Regions from separate parts of the Pseudomonas sp. Marseille-Q0931 genome, predicted to be linked through region 1. Evidence: predicted binding sites of a transcription regulator. Region 1 holds the regulator's gene; the other holds the start of a gene.
What was found. The regulator sigma-54, encoded in region 1, starts transcription at its own class of promoters, with help from an activator protein. The targets are predictions, from matches to a motif close to ANTGGCATNNANNTTGCTNT.
Positions count from the first base shown of each region.

Region 2: a site for sigma-54 is predicted at 4,495-4,514, ahead of flgB (flagellar basal body rod protein FlgB). Genes of this name have one in related genera too.

Region 1 covers NZ_CALNWT010000012.1:3,747-12,041, forward strand. The annotation lists gene P3C50_RS18025 (superoxide dismutase) at 1-362, shown strand, start outside; gene P3C50_RS18030 (ZIP family metal transporter) at 383-1,276, shown strand; gene P3C50_RS18035 (HPr family phosphocarrier protein) at 1,294-1,566, opposite strand; gene rapZ (RNase adapter RapZ) at 1,581-2,438, opposite strand; gene ptsN (PTS IIA-like nitrogen regulatory protein PtsN) at 2,440-2,904, opposite strand; gene raiA (ribosome hibernation-promoting factor, HPF/YfiA family) at 2,917-3,225, opposite strand; gene P3C50_RS18055 (RNA polymerase factor sigma-54) at 3,325-4,818, opposite strand; gene lptB (LPS export ABC transporter ATP-binding protein) at 4,994-5,719, opposite strand; gene lptA (lipopolysaccharide transport periplasmic protein LptA) at 5,719-6,258, opposite strand; gene lptC (LPS export ABC transporter periplasmic protein LptC) at 6,245-6,811, opposite strand; gene P3C50_RS18075 (KdsC family phosphatase) at 6,820-7,341, opposite strand; gene P3C50_RS18080 (KpsF/GutQ family sugar-phosphate isomerase) at 7,341-8,295, opposite strand, start outside.
Region 2 covers NZ_CALNWT010000001.1:385,835-394,129, reverse strand. The annotation lists gene flgG (flagellar basal-body rod protein FlgG) at 1-625, opposite strand, end outside; gene P3C50_RS01975 (flagellar basal body rod protein FlgF) at 659-1,399, opposite strand; gene flgE (flagellar hook protein FlgE) at 1,555-2,859, opposite strand; gene P3C50_RS01965 (flagellar hook assembly protein FlgD) at 2,884-3,573, opposite strand; gene flgC (flagellar basal body rod protein FlgC) at 3,584-4,027, opposite strand; gene flgB (flagellar basal body rod protein FlgB) at 4,039-4,446, opposite strand; gene cheR (protein-glutamate O-methyltransferase CheR) at 4,968-5,795, opposite strand; gene P3C50_RS01945 (chemotaxis protein CheV) at 5,839-6,771, opposite strand; gene flgA (flagellar basal body P-ring formation chaperone FlgA) at 6,849-7,607, shown strand; gene flgM (flagellar biosynthesis anti-sigma factor FlgM) at 7,743-8,078, shown strand; gene flgN (flagella synthesis protein FlgN) at 8,129-8,295, shown strand, end outside.

The DNA.
Region 1 (8,295 bases):
TCTGGACGGTCATGTCGCCTTCTGGTGGGGGTAAGCCCGACGGTGAGCTGGCGACAGCGATCGATGCCGAGCTGGGCGGCTTCACGGCGTTCCAGGACGCCTTTACCAAGGCCGCTCTGAGCCGGTTTGGCAGTGGCTGGGCATGGCTCAGCGTGACGTCGGAGAAAAAACTCGTGGTAGAAAGCAGCGCCAACCAGGACAGCCCCTTGATGCATGGCAACACTCCGATCCTCGGGCTGGATGTGTGGGAGCACGCTTACTACCTGCGCTATCAAAATCGCCGGCCGGAGTACATCGGGGCCTTCTACAACGTCATCGACTGGCGTGAAGTGGCGCGTCGATACCGGCAGGCCCTGAGTTGAATGTACGGATATCCCAGGTGATGCGAGCCCCGCTGACTTCCCTTCCCAGCCTCAATGGCCGAGTTCTGCGTTATTTGCTCGGTGGTGCCATCCTGTTTTGCGGTGGGTTGTTGCTCTTCGTTCAGTCGGCCGCGCTGATCGACCAGAGCGTGCAGCCGCAACTCATGCGAGCGATGCAGGCTGGCCTGCTGTGTGCAACGGGGACAGCGCTGGGCGCCTTGCCGGTGCTGTTCATGGGCGAGCTGTCGCAGCGCTGGCGCGACAGCCTGCTCGGTTTCGGCGGCGGCGTCATGCTGGCAGCGACAGTGTTCTCCCTGCTCACCCCGGCATTGGACGTGGCGGCGGAGCAGGGATTTACGCCTTGGGGGGCGGGCGTCATGGCCAGCATCGGCCTGCTGCTGGGCGCCGCAGCACTGCTGGGCCTGGGTAAGCTGCTCGAGGAACGGCGTTACCTGTCTGATCCACAGGCGGGGCCGGGACCGGGCGCGCTGCTGTTCGTGATTGCCATCATGTTGCACAACGTGCCGGAAGGCATGGCTGTCGGAGTCGCTGCGGGAGCCGGACTGGCTGGCGCCGGTGGCCTGGCGATCGGCATTGCCCTGCAGAACGTCCCCGAAGGGCTAATCGTCGCTTTGGTGCTGGCCAGTGCGGGAGTGAGTCGCGGCAAGGCGGTACTGATCGGTGCCGCGTCCGGATTGGTCGAACCGCTGTTCGCGGTACTCTGCGCATGGCTGGTCAGTGTCTCGCAGGTGCTGTTGCCTTGGGGGTTGGCGCTTGCCGCTGGCGCCATGCTGTTCGCGGTCATTCACGAAATCATCCCCGAGTCGCACGGTAACGGGCACCGTGGCGATGCCAGCCTGGCGCTGACGGCGGGCTTCTGCGTAATGATGGTGATGGATACGGCGCTGGCTTGAGGCGGTCTCGGTGCGCCTCATTCGCCTTCGTCGAAGTAGTTTTCGATGAGGCCGACCAGAGCGTCCATGGCCTGCTGGTCCTGCTCGCCTTCGGTATGCAGGTGCACACAGGTGCCCTTGCCCGCAGCCAGCATCATCACTGCCATGATGCTCTTGCCGTCCACCAGGCTTTCGGCGCTACGGCCGATTCGCACCTGGCAGGGGTAGGTGCTCGCCACGCCGACGAACTTCGCCGCGGCGCGGGCGTGCAGGCCGAGCTTGTTGATGATGGTGATTTCACGTGCGGGCATCGCGGCATGGCTCCTTAGCTGAGGTCGCGGTGGCGCACCTGGACGTTCTTCAGCGAGTCTTTGAGTGCCTGGCTCAGGCGGTTGGCCAGATACACCGAGCGGTGGTGACCACCGGTGCAACCAATGGCGATGGTGACGTACGCGCGGTTGCTGGCGGCGAAGCGCGGCAGCCATTTTTCCAGGTAGGCGAGAATGTCCTGATACATCTCCTCGACCTCCGGTTGCGCCGCCAGGTAGTCGACCACTGGTTGATCCAGGCCGGAATAGTCGCGCAGCTCAGGCTTCCAGTAAGGGTTGGGCAGGCAGCGTGCATCGAACACCAGATCGGCGTCGACCGGCATGCCACGCTTGAAACCGAAGGACTCGACGAGAAAGGCGGTGCCGGTCTGCGTCTGGCCGAGCAGGCGCAGCTTGAGCGTATCGCGCAGCTGATAGAGGTTCAGCCTCGTGGTATCGATCTTCAGATCGGCGCGATCGGTGATCGGTGCCAGCAGCTGACTTTCGTAGGCGATGGCCTCGGCCAGCGAGCGGTTGTCGTTGGTCAGCGGGTGGCGTCTGCGGGTTTCCGAGAAGCGTTTGAGCAGCGTCTCGTCTTCGGCGTCGAGGTAGAGCACGTCGCAGCGGATGTTGCGCTGGCGTACTTCTTCGAGCAGCTCCGGGAAGCGCTTGAGCTGGCTCAGCAGGTTGCGTGCATCGATGGAAACGGCCACCTGCGGCAGCAGCATATCGCTGTGTGGCAGGAAGCGCTCGGCGAGGTCGGGCAGCAGGCCGGCCGGCAGGTTGTCGATGCAATAGAAACCGTTGTCCTCAAGTACATCGAGGGCGGTGCTCTTGCCCGAGCCGGAGCGACCGCTGACGATGATCAGGCGCATGTCATTGACCGTTCTGAATGTCCACCACGACCTGATAGAGATCTTCGCCGCTGTTGGCCTGGCGCAGACGTTCGCGTACTTCCTGGCGATCGAGCATGCTGGCGATCTGGCGCAGCAGTTCGAGGTGCGCGTCGGTTGCCGCTTCCGGCACCAGCAGGACGAACAGCAGATCGACCGGCACGCCGTCGATGGCGTCGAAGTCGACCGCGGTGTCGAGGTGCAACACGGCGCTGATCGGTGCACTGCAGCCGGCCAGGCGGCAGTGGGGAATGGCAATGCCGTTGCCGAAGCCGGTGGAACCGAGCTTCTCGCGGGCGATAAGGCTTTCGAAGATGTCCTGGGCATCCAGGTCGGGCAGGTCGCGGGCAACCAGGTTGGCGATCTGTTCGAGCACGCGTTTCTTACTGCCGCCCGGCACGTTCACCAGGGAACGGCCGGGGGTCAGGATGTTTTCAAGTCGGATCATGGATGGGGAATGTTAGCGGGCCGTGGCGCCTTGCAGACGCTCGAGCTGCTTTTCCTTGTGCTTGATGAGTTGACGGTCGAGTTTGTCGGCCAACAGGTCGATGGCAGCGTACATGTCCTGATGTTCGGCATTGGCGACGACTTCGCCGCCGGCGACATGCAGGGTGGCTTCGATCTTCTGCTTGAGTTTCTCGACCTCCATGGTCACCTGAACGTTGGTGATCTTGTCGAAGTGGCGTTCCAGTCGGCCCAGTTTCTCGCCGATATAGTCACGCAGGGCGTCGGTCACATCCAGCTGATGTCCACTGATGTTGACTTGCATACCGCTTTCTCCTTGTTGCCTTGTGTAAGAGACGGGTCTGGTTCGACCCGCCGCCGGAACACTCTGGCCTGAAGACCCTGGGCCTTCAGTCGATCTGGCCTACATCAGTCGCTTGCGCTCACTGGAGGGCGCGATACCGAGGGACTCGCGATACTTGGCGACCGTCCGACGGGCGACTTGGATGCCTTGTGCCTCCAGTAAACCAGCGATCTTGCTGTCACTCAACGGCTTTTTCGCGTTTTCTGCCGCAACCAGTTTCTTGATGATCGCGCGGATCGCGGTGGACGAGCATTCGCCGCCTTCGGAGGTGCTGACGTGGCTGGAGAAGAAATATTTCAGCTCGTAAATGCCGCGCGGGGTGTGCATGAATTTCTGCGTGGTCACGCGCGAAATGGTCGACTCGTGCATGCCGACCGCTTCGGCGATGTCGTGCAGCACCAGAGGCTTCATCGCCTCGTCGCCGTAATCGAGAAAGCCGCGTTGGTGCTCGACGATCTGCGTGGCCACCTTCATCAGCGTCTCGTTGCGGCTCTGCAGGCTCTTGATGAACCAGCGCGCTTCCTGCAGCTGGTTGCGCATGAAGGTGTTGTCGGCGCTGGAGTCGGCGCGTTTGACGAAGCCGGCATACTGCGGGTTGACCCGCAGGCGCGGCATGGCTTCCTGGTTCAGCTCCACCAGCCAGCGGTCGTTGTGCTTGCGCACGATCACGTCCGGAACGACGTACTCCGGCTCGCTGGATTCGATCTGCGACCCCGGGCGCGGATTCAGGCGCTGGATCAGGTCGATGACCTGGCGCAGTTCGTCTTCCTTGAGCTTGGTGCGGCGCATCAGCTGGGCGTAATCGCGGCTGCCGAGCAACTCGAGATAATCGCTGACGACGCGCTGGGTCTCGTTCAGCCAGCTCGTATTGGCAGGCAGCTGGCGCAATTGCAGCAGCAGGCATTCGCGCAGGTCGCGGGCACCGATACCGGCCGGTTCGAACTGCTGGATGCGGTGCAGCACCACTTCCACTTCGTCCAGCTCGATATCCAGCTCTGGGTCGAAGGATTCGGTCACTTCCTCGAGGGTTTCCTCGAGATAACCATCGTTGTTGATACAGTCGATCAGGGTGGCGGCGATCAGCCGGTCCTTGTCCGACATGGGGGCCAGGTTCAGTTGCCAGAGCAGATGGCTCTGCAGGCTCTCGCCGGTGGAAGTGCGGGTGGTGAAGTCCCACTCGTCATCATCGTTGCTGGGCAGGCTGCTGGCGCTGGTCTGGTAGATGTCTTCCCAGGCGGTATCGACTGGCAACTCGTTGGGGATGCGGTCGCCCCATTCGCCATCCTCCAGGTTATCCACCGTCGGAGTGGTCTCCTGGTAGCTCTCTTCCTTGCTCGGGGCGGGAGCGGCGCTTTCGGCGCCATCAGCCATCGGGTCGCTGTTGTCGAAGTCGTCGCCATCTTCCTGGCGCTCGAGCATGGGATTGGATTCCAGCGCCTCCTGGATTTCCTGTTGCAGGTCCAGGGTCGACAGTTGGAGGAGGCGGATAGCCTGTTGCAGCTGCGGGGTCATCGTCAGCTGCTGGCCCATCTTGAGGACTAGCGATGGTTTCATTGCAGACCTTAATTTACTGGCGAGTTACGCCTTCCACATCAGGGCGCCGAAGCGCCGCCAGGAAGCAAATTATATGCCTGAATTTCTCGTTCTTGCCTAGGGGTTGCAATATTTCTGTAGCGAAATAGCGGCGATCTACAGGCAGTGTGAAGGCGCAGTATTTTCACGCAGCCTGCTACAGGCGGAACTCGTGGCCCAGATAAACTTCCTTCACCGTCTGGTTGGCGAGGATGGTCTCGGCGTCACCTTCGGCGATCAGTTGCCCATCATTGACGATGTAAGCGGTTTCGCAGATATCCAGGGTCTCGCGCACGTTGTGATCGGTGATCAGGATGCCGATGCCCTTGGTCTTGAGGTGATGGATGATCTGCTTGATGTCGCCCACCGAAATCGGGTCGACACCGGCGAAGGGTTCGTCGAGCAGGATGAACTTGGGATTGGTCGCCAGGGCGCGGGCGATCTCCACGCGGCGTCGCTCGCCACCGGACAGGCTCATGCCGAGGCTGTCGGCGATGTGGTGGATATGGAACTCCTGCAGCAGGCTGTCCAGTTCCGCCTGCCGCCCGGCGCGGTCCAGGTCCTTGCGCGTTTCCAGAATAGCCATGATGTTGTCGGCCACAGACAGTTTGCGGAAGATCGAGGCTTCCTGCGGCAGGTAGCCGATGCCGGCGCGCGCGCGGCCGTGCATGGGCTGGTGGCTGACGTCGTGGTCGTCGATCAGCACGCGGCCCTGATCGGCGCGCACCAGGCCAACGATCATGTAGAAGCAGGTGGTCTTGCCGGCGCCATTGGGGCCGAGCAGGCCGACGATCTGACCGCTTTCGATGCTCAGGCTGACGTCACGCACGACCTGGCGGCTCTTGTAGCTTTTCGCCAGGTGTTGGGCTTTGAGAATGGCCATTACTGTTGCTGATCCGCGGGTTTGTTCTTCGGCTGGATGACCATGTCGATGCGCGGGCGTGGCGTGCTGACGTTGCCGCCCGTGGCGCGACCGGCATTGACGATCTGGCGGCGGGTGTCATAGACGATCTTCTCGCCTTCGAAGGTATTGCCTTCCTGAATCACCTTGGCCTGGTCGATCAGTACGATACGCTCGTTGCTGGCGAAGTACTGGATGGTCTTGCCGTAGGCCTTGACGATGTCCTTGTCCACGGCTGGCTTCTGCTCGTAATAGGCCAGGTTGCCCACCGAGGTGAAGACGTCGATATCGCCACTGGCGGTCTGCGTGATGGTCACGGTGTCGCCGGTGATCTTCAGGGTGCCCTGGGTGATGATCACGTCGCCGCGATAAACCGCGACGCCCTGCTTGTCATCCAGTTCGGCGCTGTCGGCCTGGATGCGGATCGGCTGGTCGCGATCCGATGGCAGTGCCCAGGCAGCCGCGCTTCCCAATGCGGCGCTGAGGCTGAGAATCAGGGGGAGGGTATTAACGAACCTCATGCTGGCCTCTTACGTTGGACTGCAGGAGCATCCTGCCGTCATTCAAGTACGCTTTCATTCCTTGTGCCGTGGTCACCCCGTTGGCCGCGACGATTCTAACTGCTTGCTCGGTCTGCGCATATTCCTTGTCGGGAATAACGGTCATGCGGCTACTGGTGATGATGGTTGGACGGTCCTTTGCATCGGTGCGGGCGATGCGCACGTCGTCGATCAGTTCCACCTCGACGCCGCCGGGCGAGACTTCGGCACGCTGGCTGGTCACTTTCCAGGGCAATTCGGTGCCGCGGTAGAGGTCCAGCTTGGGCGTGTCGATCAGGGTGATGTCGGTACTCTTGACGTGTTCGAGCTTGTCCGCGGTCATGCGGTAGTGCAGTTTGCCGTCATCCTGGAACTGCACGGTGCGTGCGCCGACCACATAGAAGTCGATGACATTGTCATCGCCGTTCTGCTGGGCTACGCGGGCGCTGTCCGGCGCGAGGTTCCAGTAGCCGAGAGCGGCCACCACCACTGCGATCAGCGCGAAGATCAGAGTATTGAGAAGTTTACGCGGCATGCTGTTCTCTATAGATAGGCGGCCTGGGCCGCTTCCAGTGTGCCCTGGGCACGCATGATCAGTTCGCAGAATTCCCGCGCCGCACCGTCACCGCCACGCGCCTGGGTCACGCCATGGGCATGCTGGCGCACGAAACTGTCGGCGCTGGCCACGGCCATGCCCAATCCGACACGGCGAATCACCGGAAGGTCCGGCAGGTCGTCGCCCAGATAGGCAACTTCTTCATAGCTTAGGCCGAGTTCGGCGAGCAGGCCGTCGAGCACCACGAGTTTGTCCTCGCGGCCCTGGAACAGGTGCTGGATGCCGAGGTTGTTGGCGCGGCGCTCCACTACCGGGGTCTTGCGGCCGCTGATGATGGCGGTGCGCACGCCCGAATTGATCAGCATCTTGATGCCGTGACCGTCGAGCGTATTGAAGGTCTTGAACTCGCTGCCGTCTTCGAGAAAGTACAGGCGGCCGTCGGTGAGCACGCCATCGACGTCGAAGATCGCCAGTTTGACGGCGCGGGCGCGTTGCAGCAGGTCGTTCATCACATTACTCCGGCGCGCAGCAGGTCGTGCATGTTGAGGGCGCCGACCGGCTTGTCCTGGTCGTCGACCACCACCAGCGCGTTGATCTTGTGGTCTTCCATGATCTTCAGGGCTTCGGCGGCGAGCATCTCGGCGCGGGCGGTCTTGCCGTGCGGGGTCATGACCTCGTCGATCGACGCCTGGCGTACGTCGATGCCCTTGTCCAGGGTGCGGCGCAGATCGCCATCGGTGAAGATGCCGGCCAGGCGGCCGTCTTCTTCCAGTACCACGGTCATGCCCAGGCCTTTCTGGGTCATTTCCAGCAGCGCGTCGCGCAGGCTGGTGCCACGGCGCACGCAGGGCAGCGCATCGCCCTTGTGCATGACGTTTTCCACCTTGAGCAACAGGCGACGGCCGAGGGCTCCACCCGGATGGGAGAAGGCGAAGTCTTCGGCGGTGAAACCGCGCGCTTCCAGCAGGGCGATGGCCAGGGCATCGCCCAGTACCAGGCTGGCGGTGGTCGAGGAGGTTGGCGCCAGGTTCAGCGGGCAGGCTTCCTGCGATACGCGGGCATCGAGATTGACCTCGGCGGCTTTGGCCAGCGGCGAGTCGGGGTTGCCGGTCATGCTGATCAGGCGGATGCCGAGGCGCTTGATCAGCGGCAGCAGGGTGACGATCTCGGCGGTCGAGCCCGAGTTGGACAGGGCCAGGACGATGTCGTCCTTGGTGATCATGCCCATGTCGCCGTGGCTGGCTTCGGCCGGATGGACGAAGAACGCCGTGGTGCCGGTGCTGGCCAGGGTCGCGGCGATCTTGTTGCCGATGTGCCCGGACTTGCCCATACCGACTACGACCACGCGTCCCTTGCAGTTCAGAATGAGCTCGCAGGCCCTGATGAAATCGGCATCGATACGGGGCAGCAGCTCCTGCACCGCTTCGAGTTCGAGGCGAATGGTGCGCTGCGCGGAGTCGATC
Region 2 (8,295 bases), on a different contig from region 1:
TGAGGCCCGGCGTTCCCACTTGCGGAGCGCCACTGGAAGCGGTCTCCAGAAACAGGTTGTTGCCAATCGCCTGCAGGCCGGCCGGATTGATGAAATCGGCGGTCTGCAGGTTGCCGATGATCTGCACCGCGGCGCTGTTGGCGGTGGTCACGGACACCGTGCCATCCTCCCCGACGGTGAAGGTCTGGGTTTCGGCGGGCACGACGATGGCCGGCTCCAGGGCGAAGCCGTTCGACGTGACGATCTGGCCGTCGGAATCGAGGTGATACGTGCCGTCGCGCGAATAGCCGATGGTGCCATCGGGCAGCAGAATCTGGAAAAAACCGCGCCCGTTGATCGCCATGTCCAGTGGCTGGTCGGTGGTCTGCAGGCTGCCCGTGGTGAAGTTCTTCTGGGTACCGACGATCCGTACCCCCGTACCCAGTTGCAGGCCGGACGGCAGCTCGCTGTCCTGGGTCGATTGAGCGCCTGGCTGACGGCGGATCTGGTACAGCAGATCCTGGAACTCGGCCCGGTCGCGCTTGAAGCCGGTGGTCGAAACGTTGGCCAGGTTGTTGGATATCACCGACAGATTCATGTCCTGGGCGGACAAACCGGTCTTGCTGACCCAAAGCGCTGGAAGCATGTCTATCTCCTCGCCCTGCGCGGGCGCTACTCGTTAGCTGATCTGCATGACACGGGCCATGGACTCGGAGCCCTCCTTGGCCGTGTTCATCATCTTGACGTGCAGTTCGAATTGTCTGGACAGGGCGAGAATGGCCGTCATCTCTCCGACGGCGCTCACGTTGCTGCTCTCCAGGAAGCCAGAATGCAGGCGTACGTTGGCATCCGCTTCGAGCAACTGGCCGTCTCTCATATGGATGAGGCCGTCGCGCCCCTTGCGCATCTGCGCGGTATCGGGGTTGACCAGCTTGATGCGGTCGACCTCGGCCAGGACATTCGGCGCTTCGCCCAGGGCGCGAATGCTGATCGTGCCGTCCTGACCGATCTCGACTTTCTCCTCGGGCGGCACGGCGATGGGCCCGGCATTGCCCATGACCGGCAACCCATTGCCGGTGCGCAGCATGCCTAGGGCATCGATCGACAGGCTGGCGGTGCGTACATAAGCCTCGGAGCCATCCGGGGCCTGCACGGCAATCCAGCCATCACCCTCTATCGAAACATCCATATCCCGCCCGGTTTCCTGCAGTACGCCGGGCGTGAAATCCGTAGCGGGCCGCTCGGACATGGCGTAGACCCGCGCCGGATAGCTGTCACCGAAAACCGGCATGGCCCGCGCCTGTTCCAGATCGGCGCGAAACCCGCTGGTGGAAATGTTCGCCAGATTATTGGCATGCGCCTTTTGCGCATAGGTGTTCTGGCTCGCGCCCGACATGGCGACATAAAGCAATTTGTCCACTTCGACCTCCGCCGTGAAAACGACTCTCGGACAGATCAAAGCAAGGCACGTGCCAGGCTAATAATTTTAAGTAAGTTATTGTTTTTAAAAAACAAAAAAGCCCTCCATCACGGAAGGCCCTTTTGACGGCGGCAAGAATATGCCGCCCGCCGCCGTCAGCGGATGTTGATGATCGTCTGGGCGATCGCATTCTCCGTTTCGATGGTCTTGGCATTCGCCTGGTAGTTGCGCTGCGCGATGATCAGGTCGACCAGTTGCGCGGTCAGGTCGACGTTCGAATCCTCCAGCGCACCGGAGACGATCGAGCCCAGCGTACCGGAGCCCGGCGTACCTATCACCGGCTCGCCCGAGGCCAGCGACTGCTTCCAGGCCGTTCCGCCCACCGGCGTCAACCCCTGCATGTTGGCGAAGGTGGCCAGCGCCACCTGGCCAATCAAATTGGCCTGGCCATTGGTATAGGTGGCGAACAGTTGCCCGGTCTCGTCCACCGACAGCCCGGACAACTGACCGGTGGTATAGCCATCCTGCGACAGGCTGTTGACCGCGAAGCGGGTATTGGTCTGGGTCATGTTGCGTAGATCCAGAGTCACCCCCGATGTGCTCGCCGCGGCACCGTTGTCGCCCCAGGTGACCGGATCGGTGGTGGCGTCGGTGATGGTCGCCGGCACCCAGTCGGCCAGCGTGATGGTGCCATCGGCATTGACCGTGAAGTCGCTGGAGGCCGATGCCTGCAGCCTGCCGGAGGTGTCGAACGACAGCGACGCCTGATACGGATCGGTGCTGGCGGGATCACCGGGATTGCGCCCGTCGATCAGCACGTGCATGCTCCACTCGTTGCTCGCCTCCTTGACGAAGTACTGGGTCATGGTGTGCTCATTGCCCTGGGAGTCGTACAGGCTCACCGAGGTCGACCAGTTGAAGGAACCGGAGACCGTGGGGTCGAAGGCGATGGTGGGCACCGTCTCGGACGAGTTGAGCGCCACCCCCTGGGTAACGGTCGAGGTGGCATTCGGCGCCTGGTTGCTGGTGTCGACGGTCAGATTGGTCAGCACGCCATTGACCAGGTTGCCATCGGCGTCCACCCCGTAGCCCATCAGGTTGTTGCCCGAGTTGTCGATGACGTTGCCCTGATTGTCCACCTTGAACGCGCCGGAGCGGGTGTAGAGCTGGGTGCCGCCATCGTTGACGATGAAATAGCCACTGCCATTGACGGCCAGATCCAGGCTGTTGTCGGTGTAGCTGATGTTGCCCTGGGTGTGCTGCTGGGCGATATCCGCCGTAATCACCCCACTGCCGACCGCGTTGCTGCCGGTGCCGAACATGCTGCTGGCATAGAGGTCCGCGAACTCCGCACGCGAATACTTGAAGCCCGTCGTCCCGGTGTTGGCGATGTTGTTGCCCGTTACATCCAGGTGGGTGCTGGCCGCCTTCAACCCACTGAGCGCCGTATTGAACGTCATGTCTTATCTCCCGATGCCTGTTGATTACTGGCCGACGCTGATGACTTTGGATAGCGCGACATTTCCGGCACCCGCCAGGTTCAGCGTCATGTCGCCGCCCCCGATGCCGAGCGTCACGCTGTTGACCGTTGCCGGCAGATAGGTTTCCAGCGCGGTGGACGTGCCACCCAGCGACGCGGAGGCCGAGAATTTGTAGGTGCCCGCGGGCAGCAGTTGGCCGCTCTCATCGGTGCCGTCCCAGGTGAAGTCCACCAGGCCAGCGCTGCTTTGATTATCCAGCGGTATGCTTTTGACCAGGCTGCCCGCCTCGTCGTAAACCCTCACCGAGACGTTGTCGGCCGCCGTTGGAACCACCAGCGTGCCGGTCAGCCCCGAAACACCATCCACCTGGGTGCTGCTGGCGGAAACCATCACGCTGCGCCCCACCAGGGAAGAGGCTTGCAAAGCCTGCGACGATTGATAGCTGCCCAGCAGCGAGTCCATCGAAGCGGAGATATTGGTCAGACTTTCCAGGCTGCTGAACTGCGCAAGCTGAGCCACGAACTCGCTGTTGTCCTGCGGATCCAGCGGGTTCTGGTTGTTCAACTGGGTCACCAGCAGCATCAGAAAGTCATCCTTGCCCAGGCTGGAGTAGCTGGATTCGTTGGTGTTGCTGGTCGAGGTGCCGGAGTATGTCGACAGCACGCTGCTGGAAACAGTCTCTGTGGTGCTCATGGCTATGTCCTTACTGACCCAGGGTCAGAACCTTCTGCAGCATGGTCTTGGCGGTATTCATCATTTCCGCATTGGTTTGAAAGGCTCTACTGGCCGAAATCATGTCCGCCATTTCCTCGACCACATTGACGTTCGGATAGAACACGTACCCATCCGCATTCGCTGCCGGATGACTGGGCTCGTAGCGCATGTCGAGATTGCTCTGATCCTCGACGATGCCGAGCACCTGCACCCCACTCCCCGCCTCGTCCTGCTCGGCGAACAGCGAACCACTACCACTGTTCTGCGACTGCTGGAACACGGTGGCGAACACCGGATGACGGGCACGGTAGGTCTGCTCGATACTCGAAGAGACAGACTCCGCGTTGGCGATATTGCTGGCCACGGTATTGAGGCGAGTGCTCTGCGCGCTCATGCCGGTTCCGGCGATGCTGAAAACACTGGCAAGGGACATGGTCGCGCTCCTTATTCGCCGCGCAGGGCGGCGGTGAGACCTTTGAACTTGCTATTGAGGAAGGTGAAACTGGCCTGGAAATGCACGGCATTCTCGGCATAGTTGGACTGCTCGATCTGCAGATCCACGGTGTTCTGATCCAGCGACGGCTGCATCGGAATACGGTAGGGCATCTCAGCCTCACCAGTGATCACACCATCGGCAGGAATATGGCGGCTATCGGTGCGGTTCAGGGAAACGCCACCGCGCTGCATGCGATTGCTTTGCTCAGCCAGGACACTGGCGAAGTCCAGATCACGAGCCTTGTAATTCGGCGTATCGGCGTTGGCGATGTTGTTGGCCAGCACCTCAGCGCGCTGGGCGCGGAAACCGAGTGCCTGTTCGTGGATGCCGAGTGCCCTGCCGAAGTTGATGCTCATGTCTGCAACCTTTGCCGCTGGGGCTGTCTGGTCTTTCCTGGCAGACATTCAGCAAAGGCTGTGCCAACTTATTTAAGTCAACAAAATCAATAGCTTAAAGCATGACGAACAGGGAAATAGCGGCAAAGCGGCAAGGCTTTACCGCCTATTGGCAAGCAAGCGGCAAAGCCAACCGGACAGATTGCCGCCCCGCCGAACCCTGGGGCGCGCGATGCGCATCGGTTCTTCTGCACCAGGCCAAACCGCTGGTGCCTACGGCGAAACCTATCCGATCGGGCCCATGGTTTTCAGAGTCCAGAAACGCAAACGGGAGGCCAAAGGCTAATGCTGATCAGATAAGTTCGTCACCACCCCCTCCTACTTGCAGTAGAGGGGCGTTTTTCGTAGGAGCCAGCTTGCTGGCGATGCTTTTTATGGCGGATCGCCGGCAAGCCGGCTCCTACAAAGATCGAGTGCAACGGCTTAACTGACTGGCATTAGGCCAAAGGCCTCCCGCTGCTGATACCAAACATGCCTTGCGCCTATTTGGCCTTGTAGATGATCCCCGGGCTGCACTGCACCATCTGGTACTTCTCGGGCAACCCGTTGAGCGCCTCGGAGGCCCCCAGGAACAGATAGCCGCCTGGCTTGAGGGTGGCATGGATACGCGTGAGGATGTCCTTCTTCACCTCGGCCGAGAAGTAGATCAGCACGTTGCGGCAGAACACGATGTCGAACTTGCCCAGCGCCGCATAACTGTCGAGCAGGTTCAGTGGCCGAAACTCGACGCGGCTCTTGATCGGCGCCTTGACCTGCCAGCGCCCCGGCCCCCTGGAATCGAAATAACGCTGCAGACGCTCCTGCGACAGACCGCGGCCCATGGCCAGGCTGTCGTACTCGCCGGACTTGCAGTTGCTCAGCATCGACGGAGACAGATCGGTGGCGACGATCTGCACACCCGCCTTGAGCTGGCCGAGGTTGGTACGCTCGAACTCGTCGATGGTCATCGACAGCGAATAGGGCTCCTGCCCGGACGAACAGGCCGCCGACCAGATGCGCAGACGCTGGGCCGGGTAGGCCTTGATCAGCTCCGGCAGCACCCGGCTCTTGAGCACCTCGAACGGATAGGTGTCGCGAAACCACAGGGTCTCGTTGGTGGTCATGGCATCCACCACCTGCTCGCGCAGCCCTCCGCGCGGCTGGCTTTGCATGCGCTGCACCAGTTCGCCCAGGGTCTTGATGCCATTCTGCTCCATCAGTTTGTTCAGACGACTGGAGACCAGATACTGCTTGTTGCTACCCAGCAGAATACCGCAGGCCTTTTCCAGGAAAGTCCGGAACTGCTCGAAATCCAAATTACCTGAAGACACTAGTGCCGCCTCACCAACCATAACGTTCACCAAGGTTTGTCCCTCAGCCCCCATCCGCTACCCGAATGCGCTCGACCACCCGCGCCGCCAGATCATCCGGCTTGAACTTGGCGAGGAAATCGTCGGCGCCGACCTTCTTCACCATCGCCTGGTTGAACACCCCGGACAGTGAAGTATGCAGGAGGATGTGCAGCTTCTGCATGCGCGGATCGCTACGAATCTCCGTGGTCAGCGTATATCCGTCCATCTCGGGCATCTCGATGTCGGAAATCAGCATCAGCAGTTCCTCGTCGGGACGCCGCCCCTCCTCGGCCATCTGTTTGAGGTAATCGAGCGCTTCACGGCCGTCGTTCAGTGCCGTGACTTCCACGCCTACGGTCTGCAGACAGCGCAGCACCTGCTTACGCGCCACCGAAGAGTCGTCGACGATCAGCACGTGCTTGGTCAGCGCCTGACTCTGTACCTGATCGTCGATAACGCCCGCGGAGATCACTTCGGAGGTAGGCGCCACCTCGGCGAGAATCTTCTCGACATCGATGATCTCGACCAACTGCTGGTCGAGCCGCGTGACTGCTGTCAGGTAGTGATCGCGTCCGGTGCCCTTGGGTGGCGGATGGATCTCCTCCCAGTTCATGTTGACGATACGTTCGACCGAGCGCACCAGAAAACCCTGAACCTTGGTGTTGTACTCGGTGATGATCACGAAGCTGGTCTTCAGATCTTCCAGCGCGGCACGGCCGGTAGCGATGGAAAGATCGAGAATCGGGATGGTGCCCCCGCGAATGTTGGCCACCCCCCGCACCACCGGACTTGATTTGGGCATGATGGTGAGTTTCGGGCATTGCAGCACCTCTTTCACCTTGAATACGTTGATACCGTAAAGCTGTGGGCCTTCCAGGCGAAACAGCAACAACTCCAAGCGGTTCTGTCCCACCAACTGAGTGCGCTGGTTAACCGAATCCATCAACCCGGCCATGCCCGGACTCCTTCTTATCCAGTAACGCCTACCCCGTTGAGCCTAGCAGGCGGCACGGGGCTTGCTTTGCATTGCTTATGAAGCAGAGAACGTCATCATTCCGTCAGCTACTAGCAAAGTGCCTTGCCCCTTTGCCCGTTTTACTCGCTTTGCCGACACTCGGCTACAGCGCTACGGCGGCTGCCACCTTCACCAGCACTGAACAACTTATCGGCGCCACCGAGGCCTTTCTTGAGCAGGCGACCACTGAATATCTACAGCGTAGCGAAATTCAGGGCCGCCATGAGATTCGCGTCAACCGTCTCGACCCACGGTTACGCCTGCCTCTGTGCGATCAGCCGCTGACCACCACGCTGGAAAGCCCGGCGCAGCCGCTGGGCCGTGTCACTACGCGCGTGCGCTGTGACGGCAGCGCTCCGTGGACAGTATTCGTGCCCGCTGAAGTGCGCTTGTATCGCCCCATTGTCGTACTGACTCGCCCGCTCAAGCGCATGAGCGTAGTCAAAGCTACGGATTTGAGCCTGGTTGAACGCGATGTCGGTCAATTGGGTCAGAACTTTCTCACCGACCTGAATCAGGCGATCGGCAAAAAATTGACGCGCCAGCTCGGTAGTGACCAGATTCTTCTTTCGACTCATCTGCAAATAGCCGAGGTCATTCGGCGCGGCGACCAGGTGGTGATCAGCGCTCGCGGCGCTAGCGTGAGTGTCCGTATGCCCGGCGAAGCTCTGACCGATGGTGCTCCAGGCGAACAGATCAACGTGCGTAACCTGCGTTCGCAGCGAGTCGTTCGAGCCCGCGTTGTCGGGCCTGGGCAAGTGGAAGTACCCATGTAGGCATGTTTCTTGTAGCGCAAAGACGTGGCGATTCCCTACACTGTTAAACGACGCGATGAAATTAATCCTAAAGTTTTCCCGGCAGCAGCCGAGAAGCATGGCAAGCGTCCACCATATCGTCCGAGGTTCTGCATCATGGTCATCGACTTCAACCGGCTGAACAATGCCAATACGCCCGCCAATGCGGGACGTACCGGCGCGACTCAGGCTGGCAATCGCAATGAGTCGGCACAGCCGAACAAAGCGCCTGTCACCGGTACTGATGAACAGACCAACACCAAGAGCGGTGAATCGGTACAACTGAGCCGTGAGGCACAGCAGTTGCAAACAATCGGCGAGAAGCTGCGTGATCAGCCCATCGTCAACAAGGAGCGTGTGGCCCAGCTGAAACAGGCCATTGCTGATGGCAGCTATCAGGTCGACAGCAAACGCGTCGCCCAGAAACTGCTCGACTTCGAATCCCAGCGCTAGTCTCAGGGCTGCGCTGGGGGTGTTGGACGCCCGACCCCCAAGAGCCCGCCATGAACGACACAGCCTTGCTTGACCTCTTCACCAACGATATCGGCACCGCCGAGCAATTGCTTGAGCTGATCGATAACGAATTCCAGGCCCTCACCGAACGCGACCTGCCGCGCCTCGACAGCCTGCTCAGTGAAAAACAACCTCTGCTTGCCCTGCTTCAACAGCA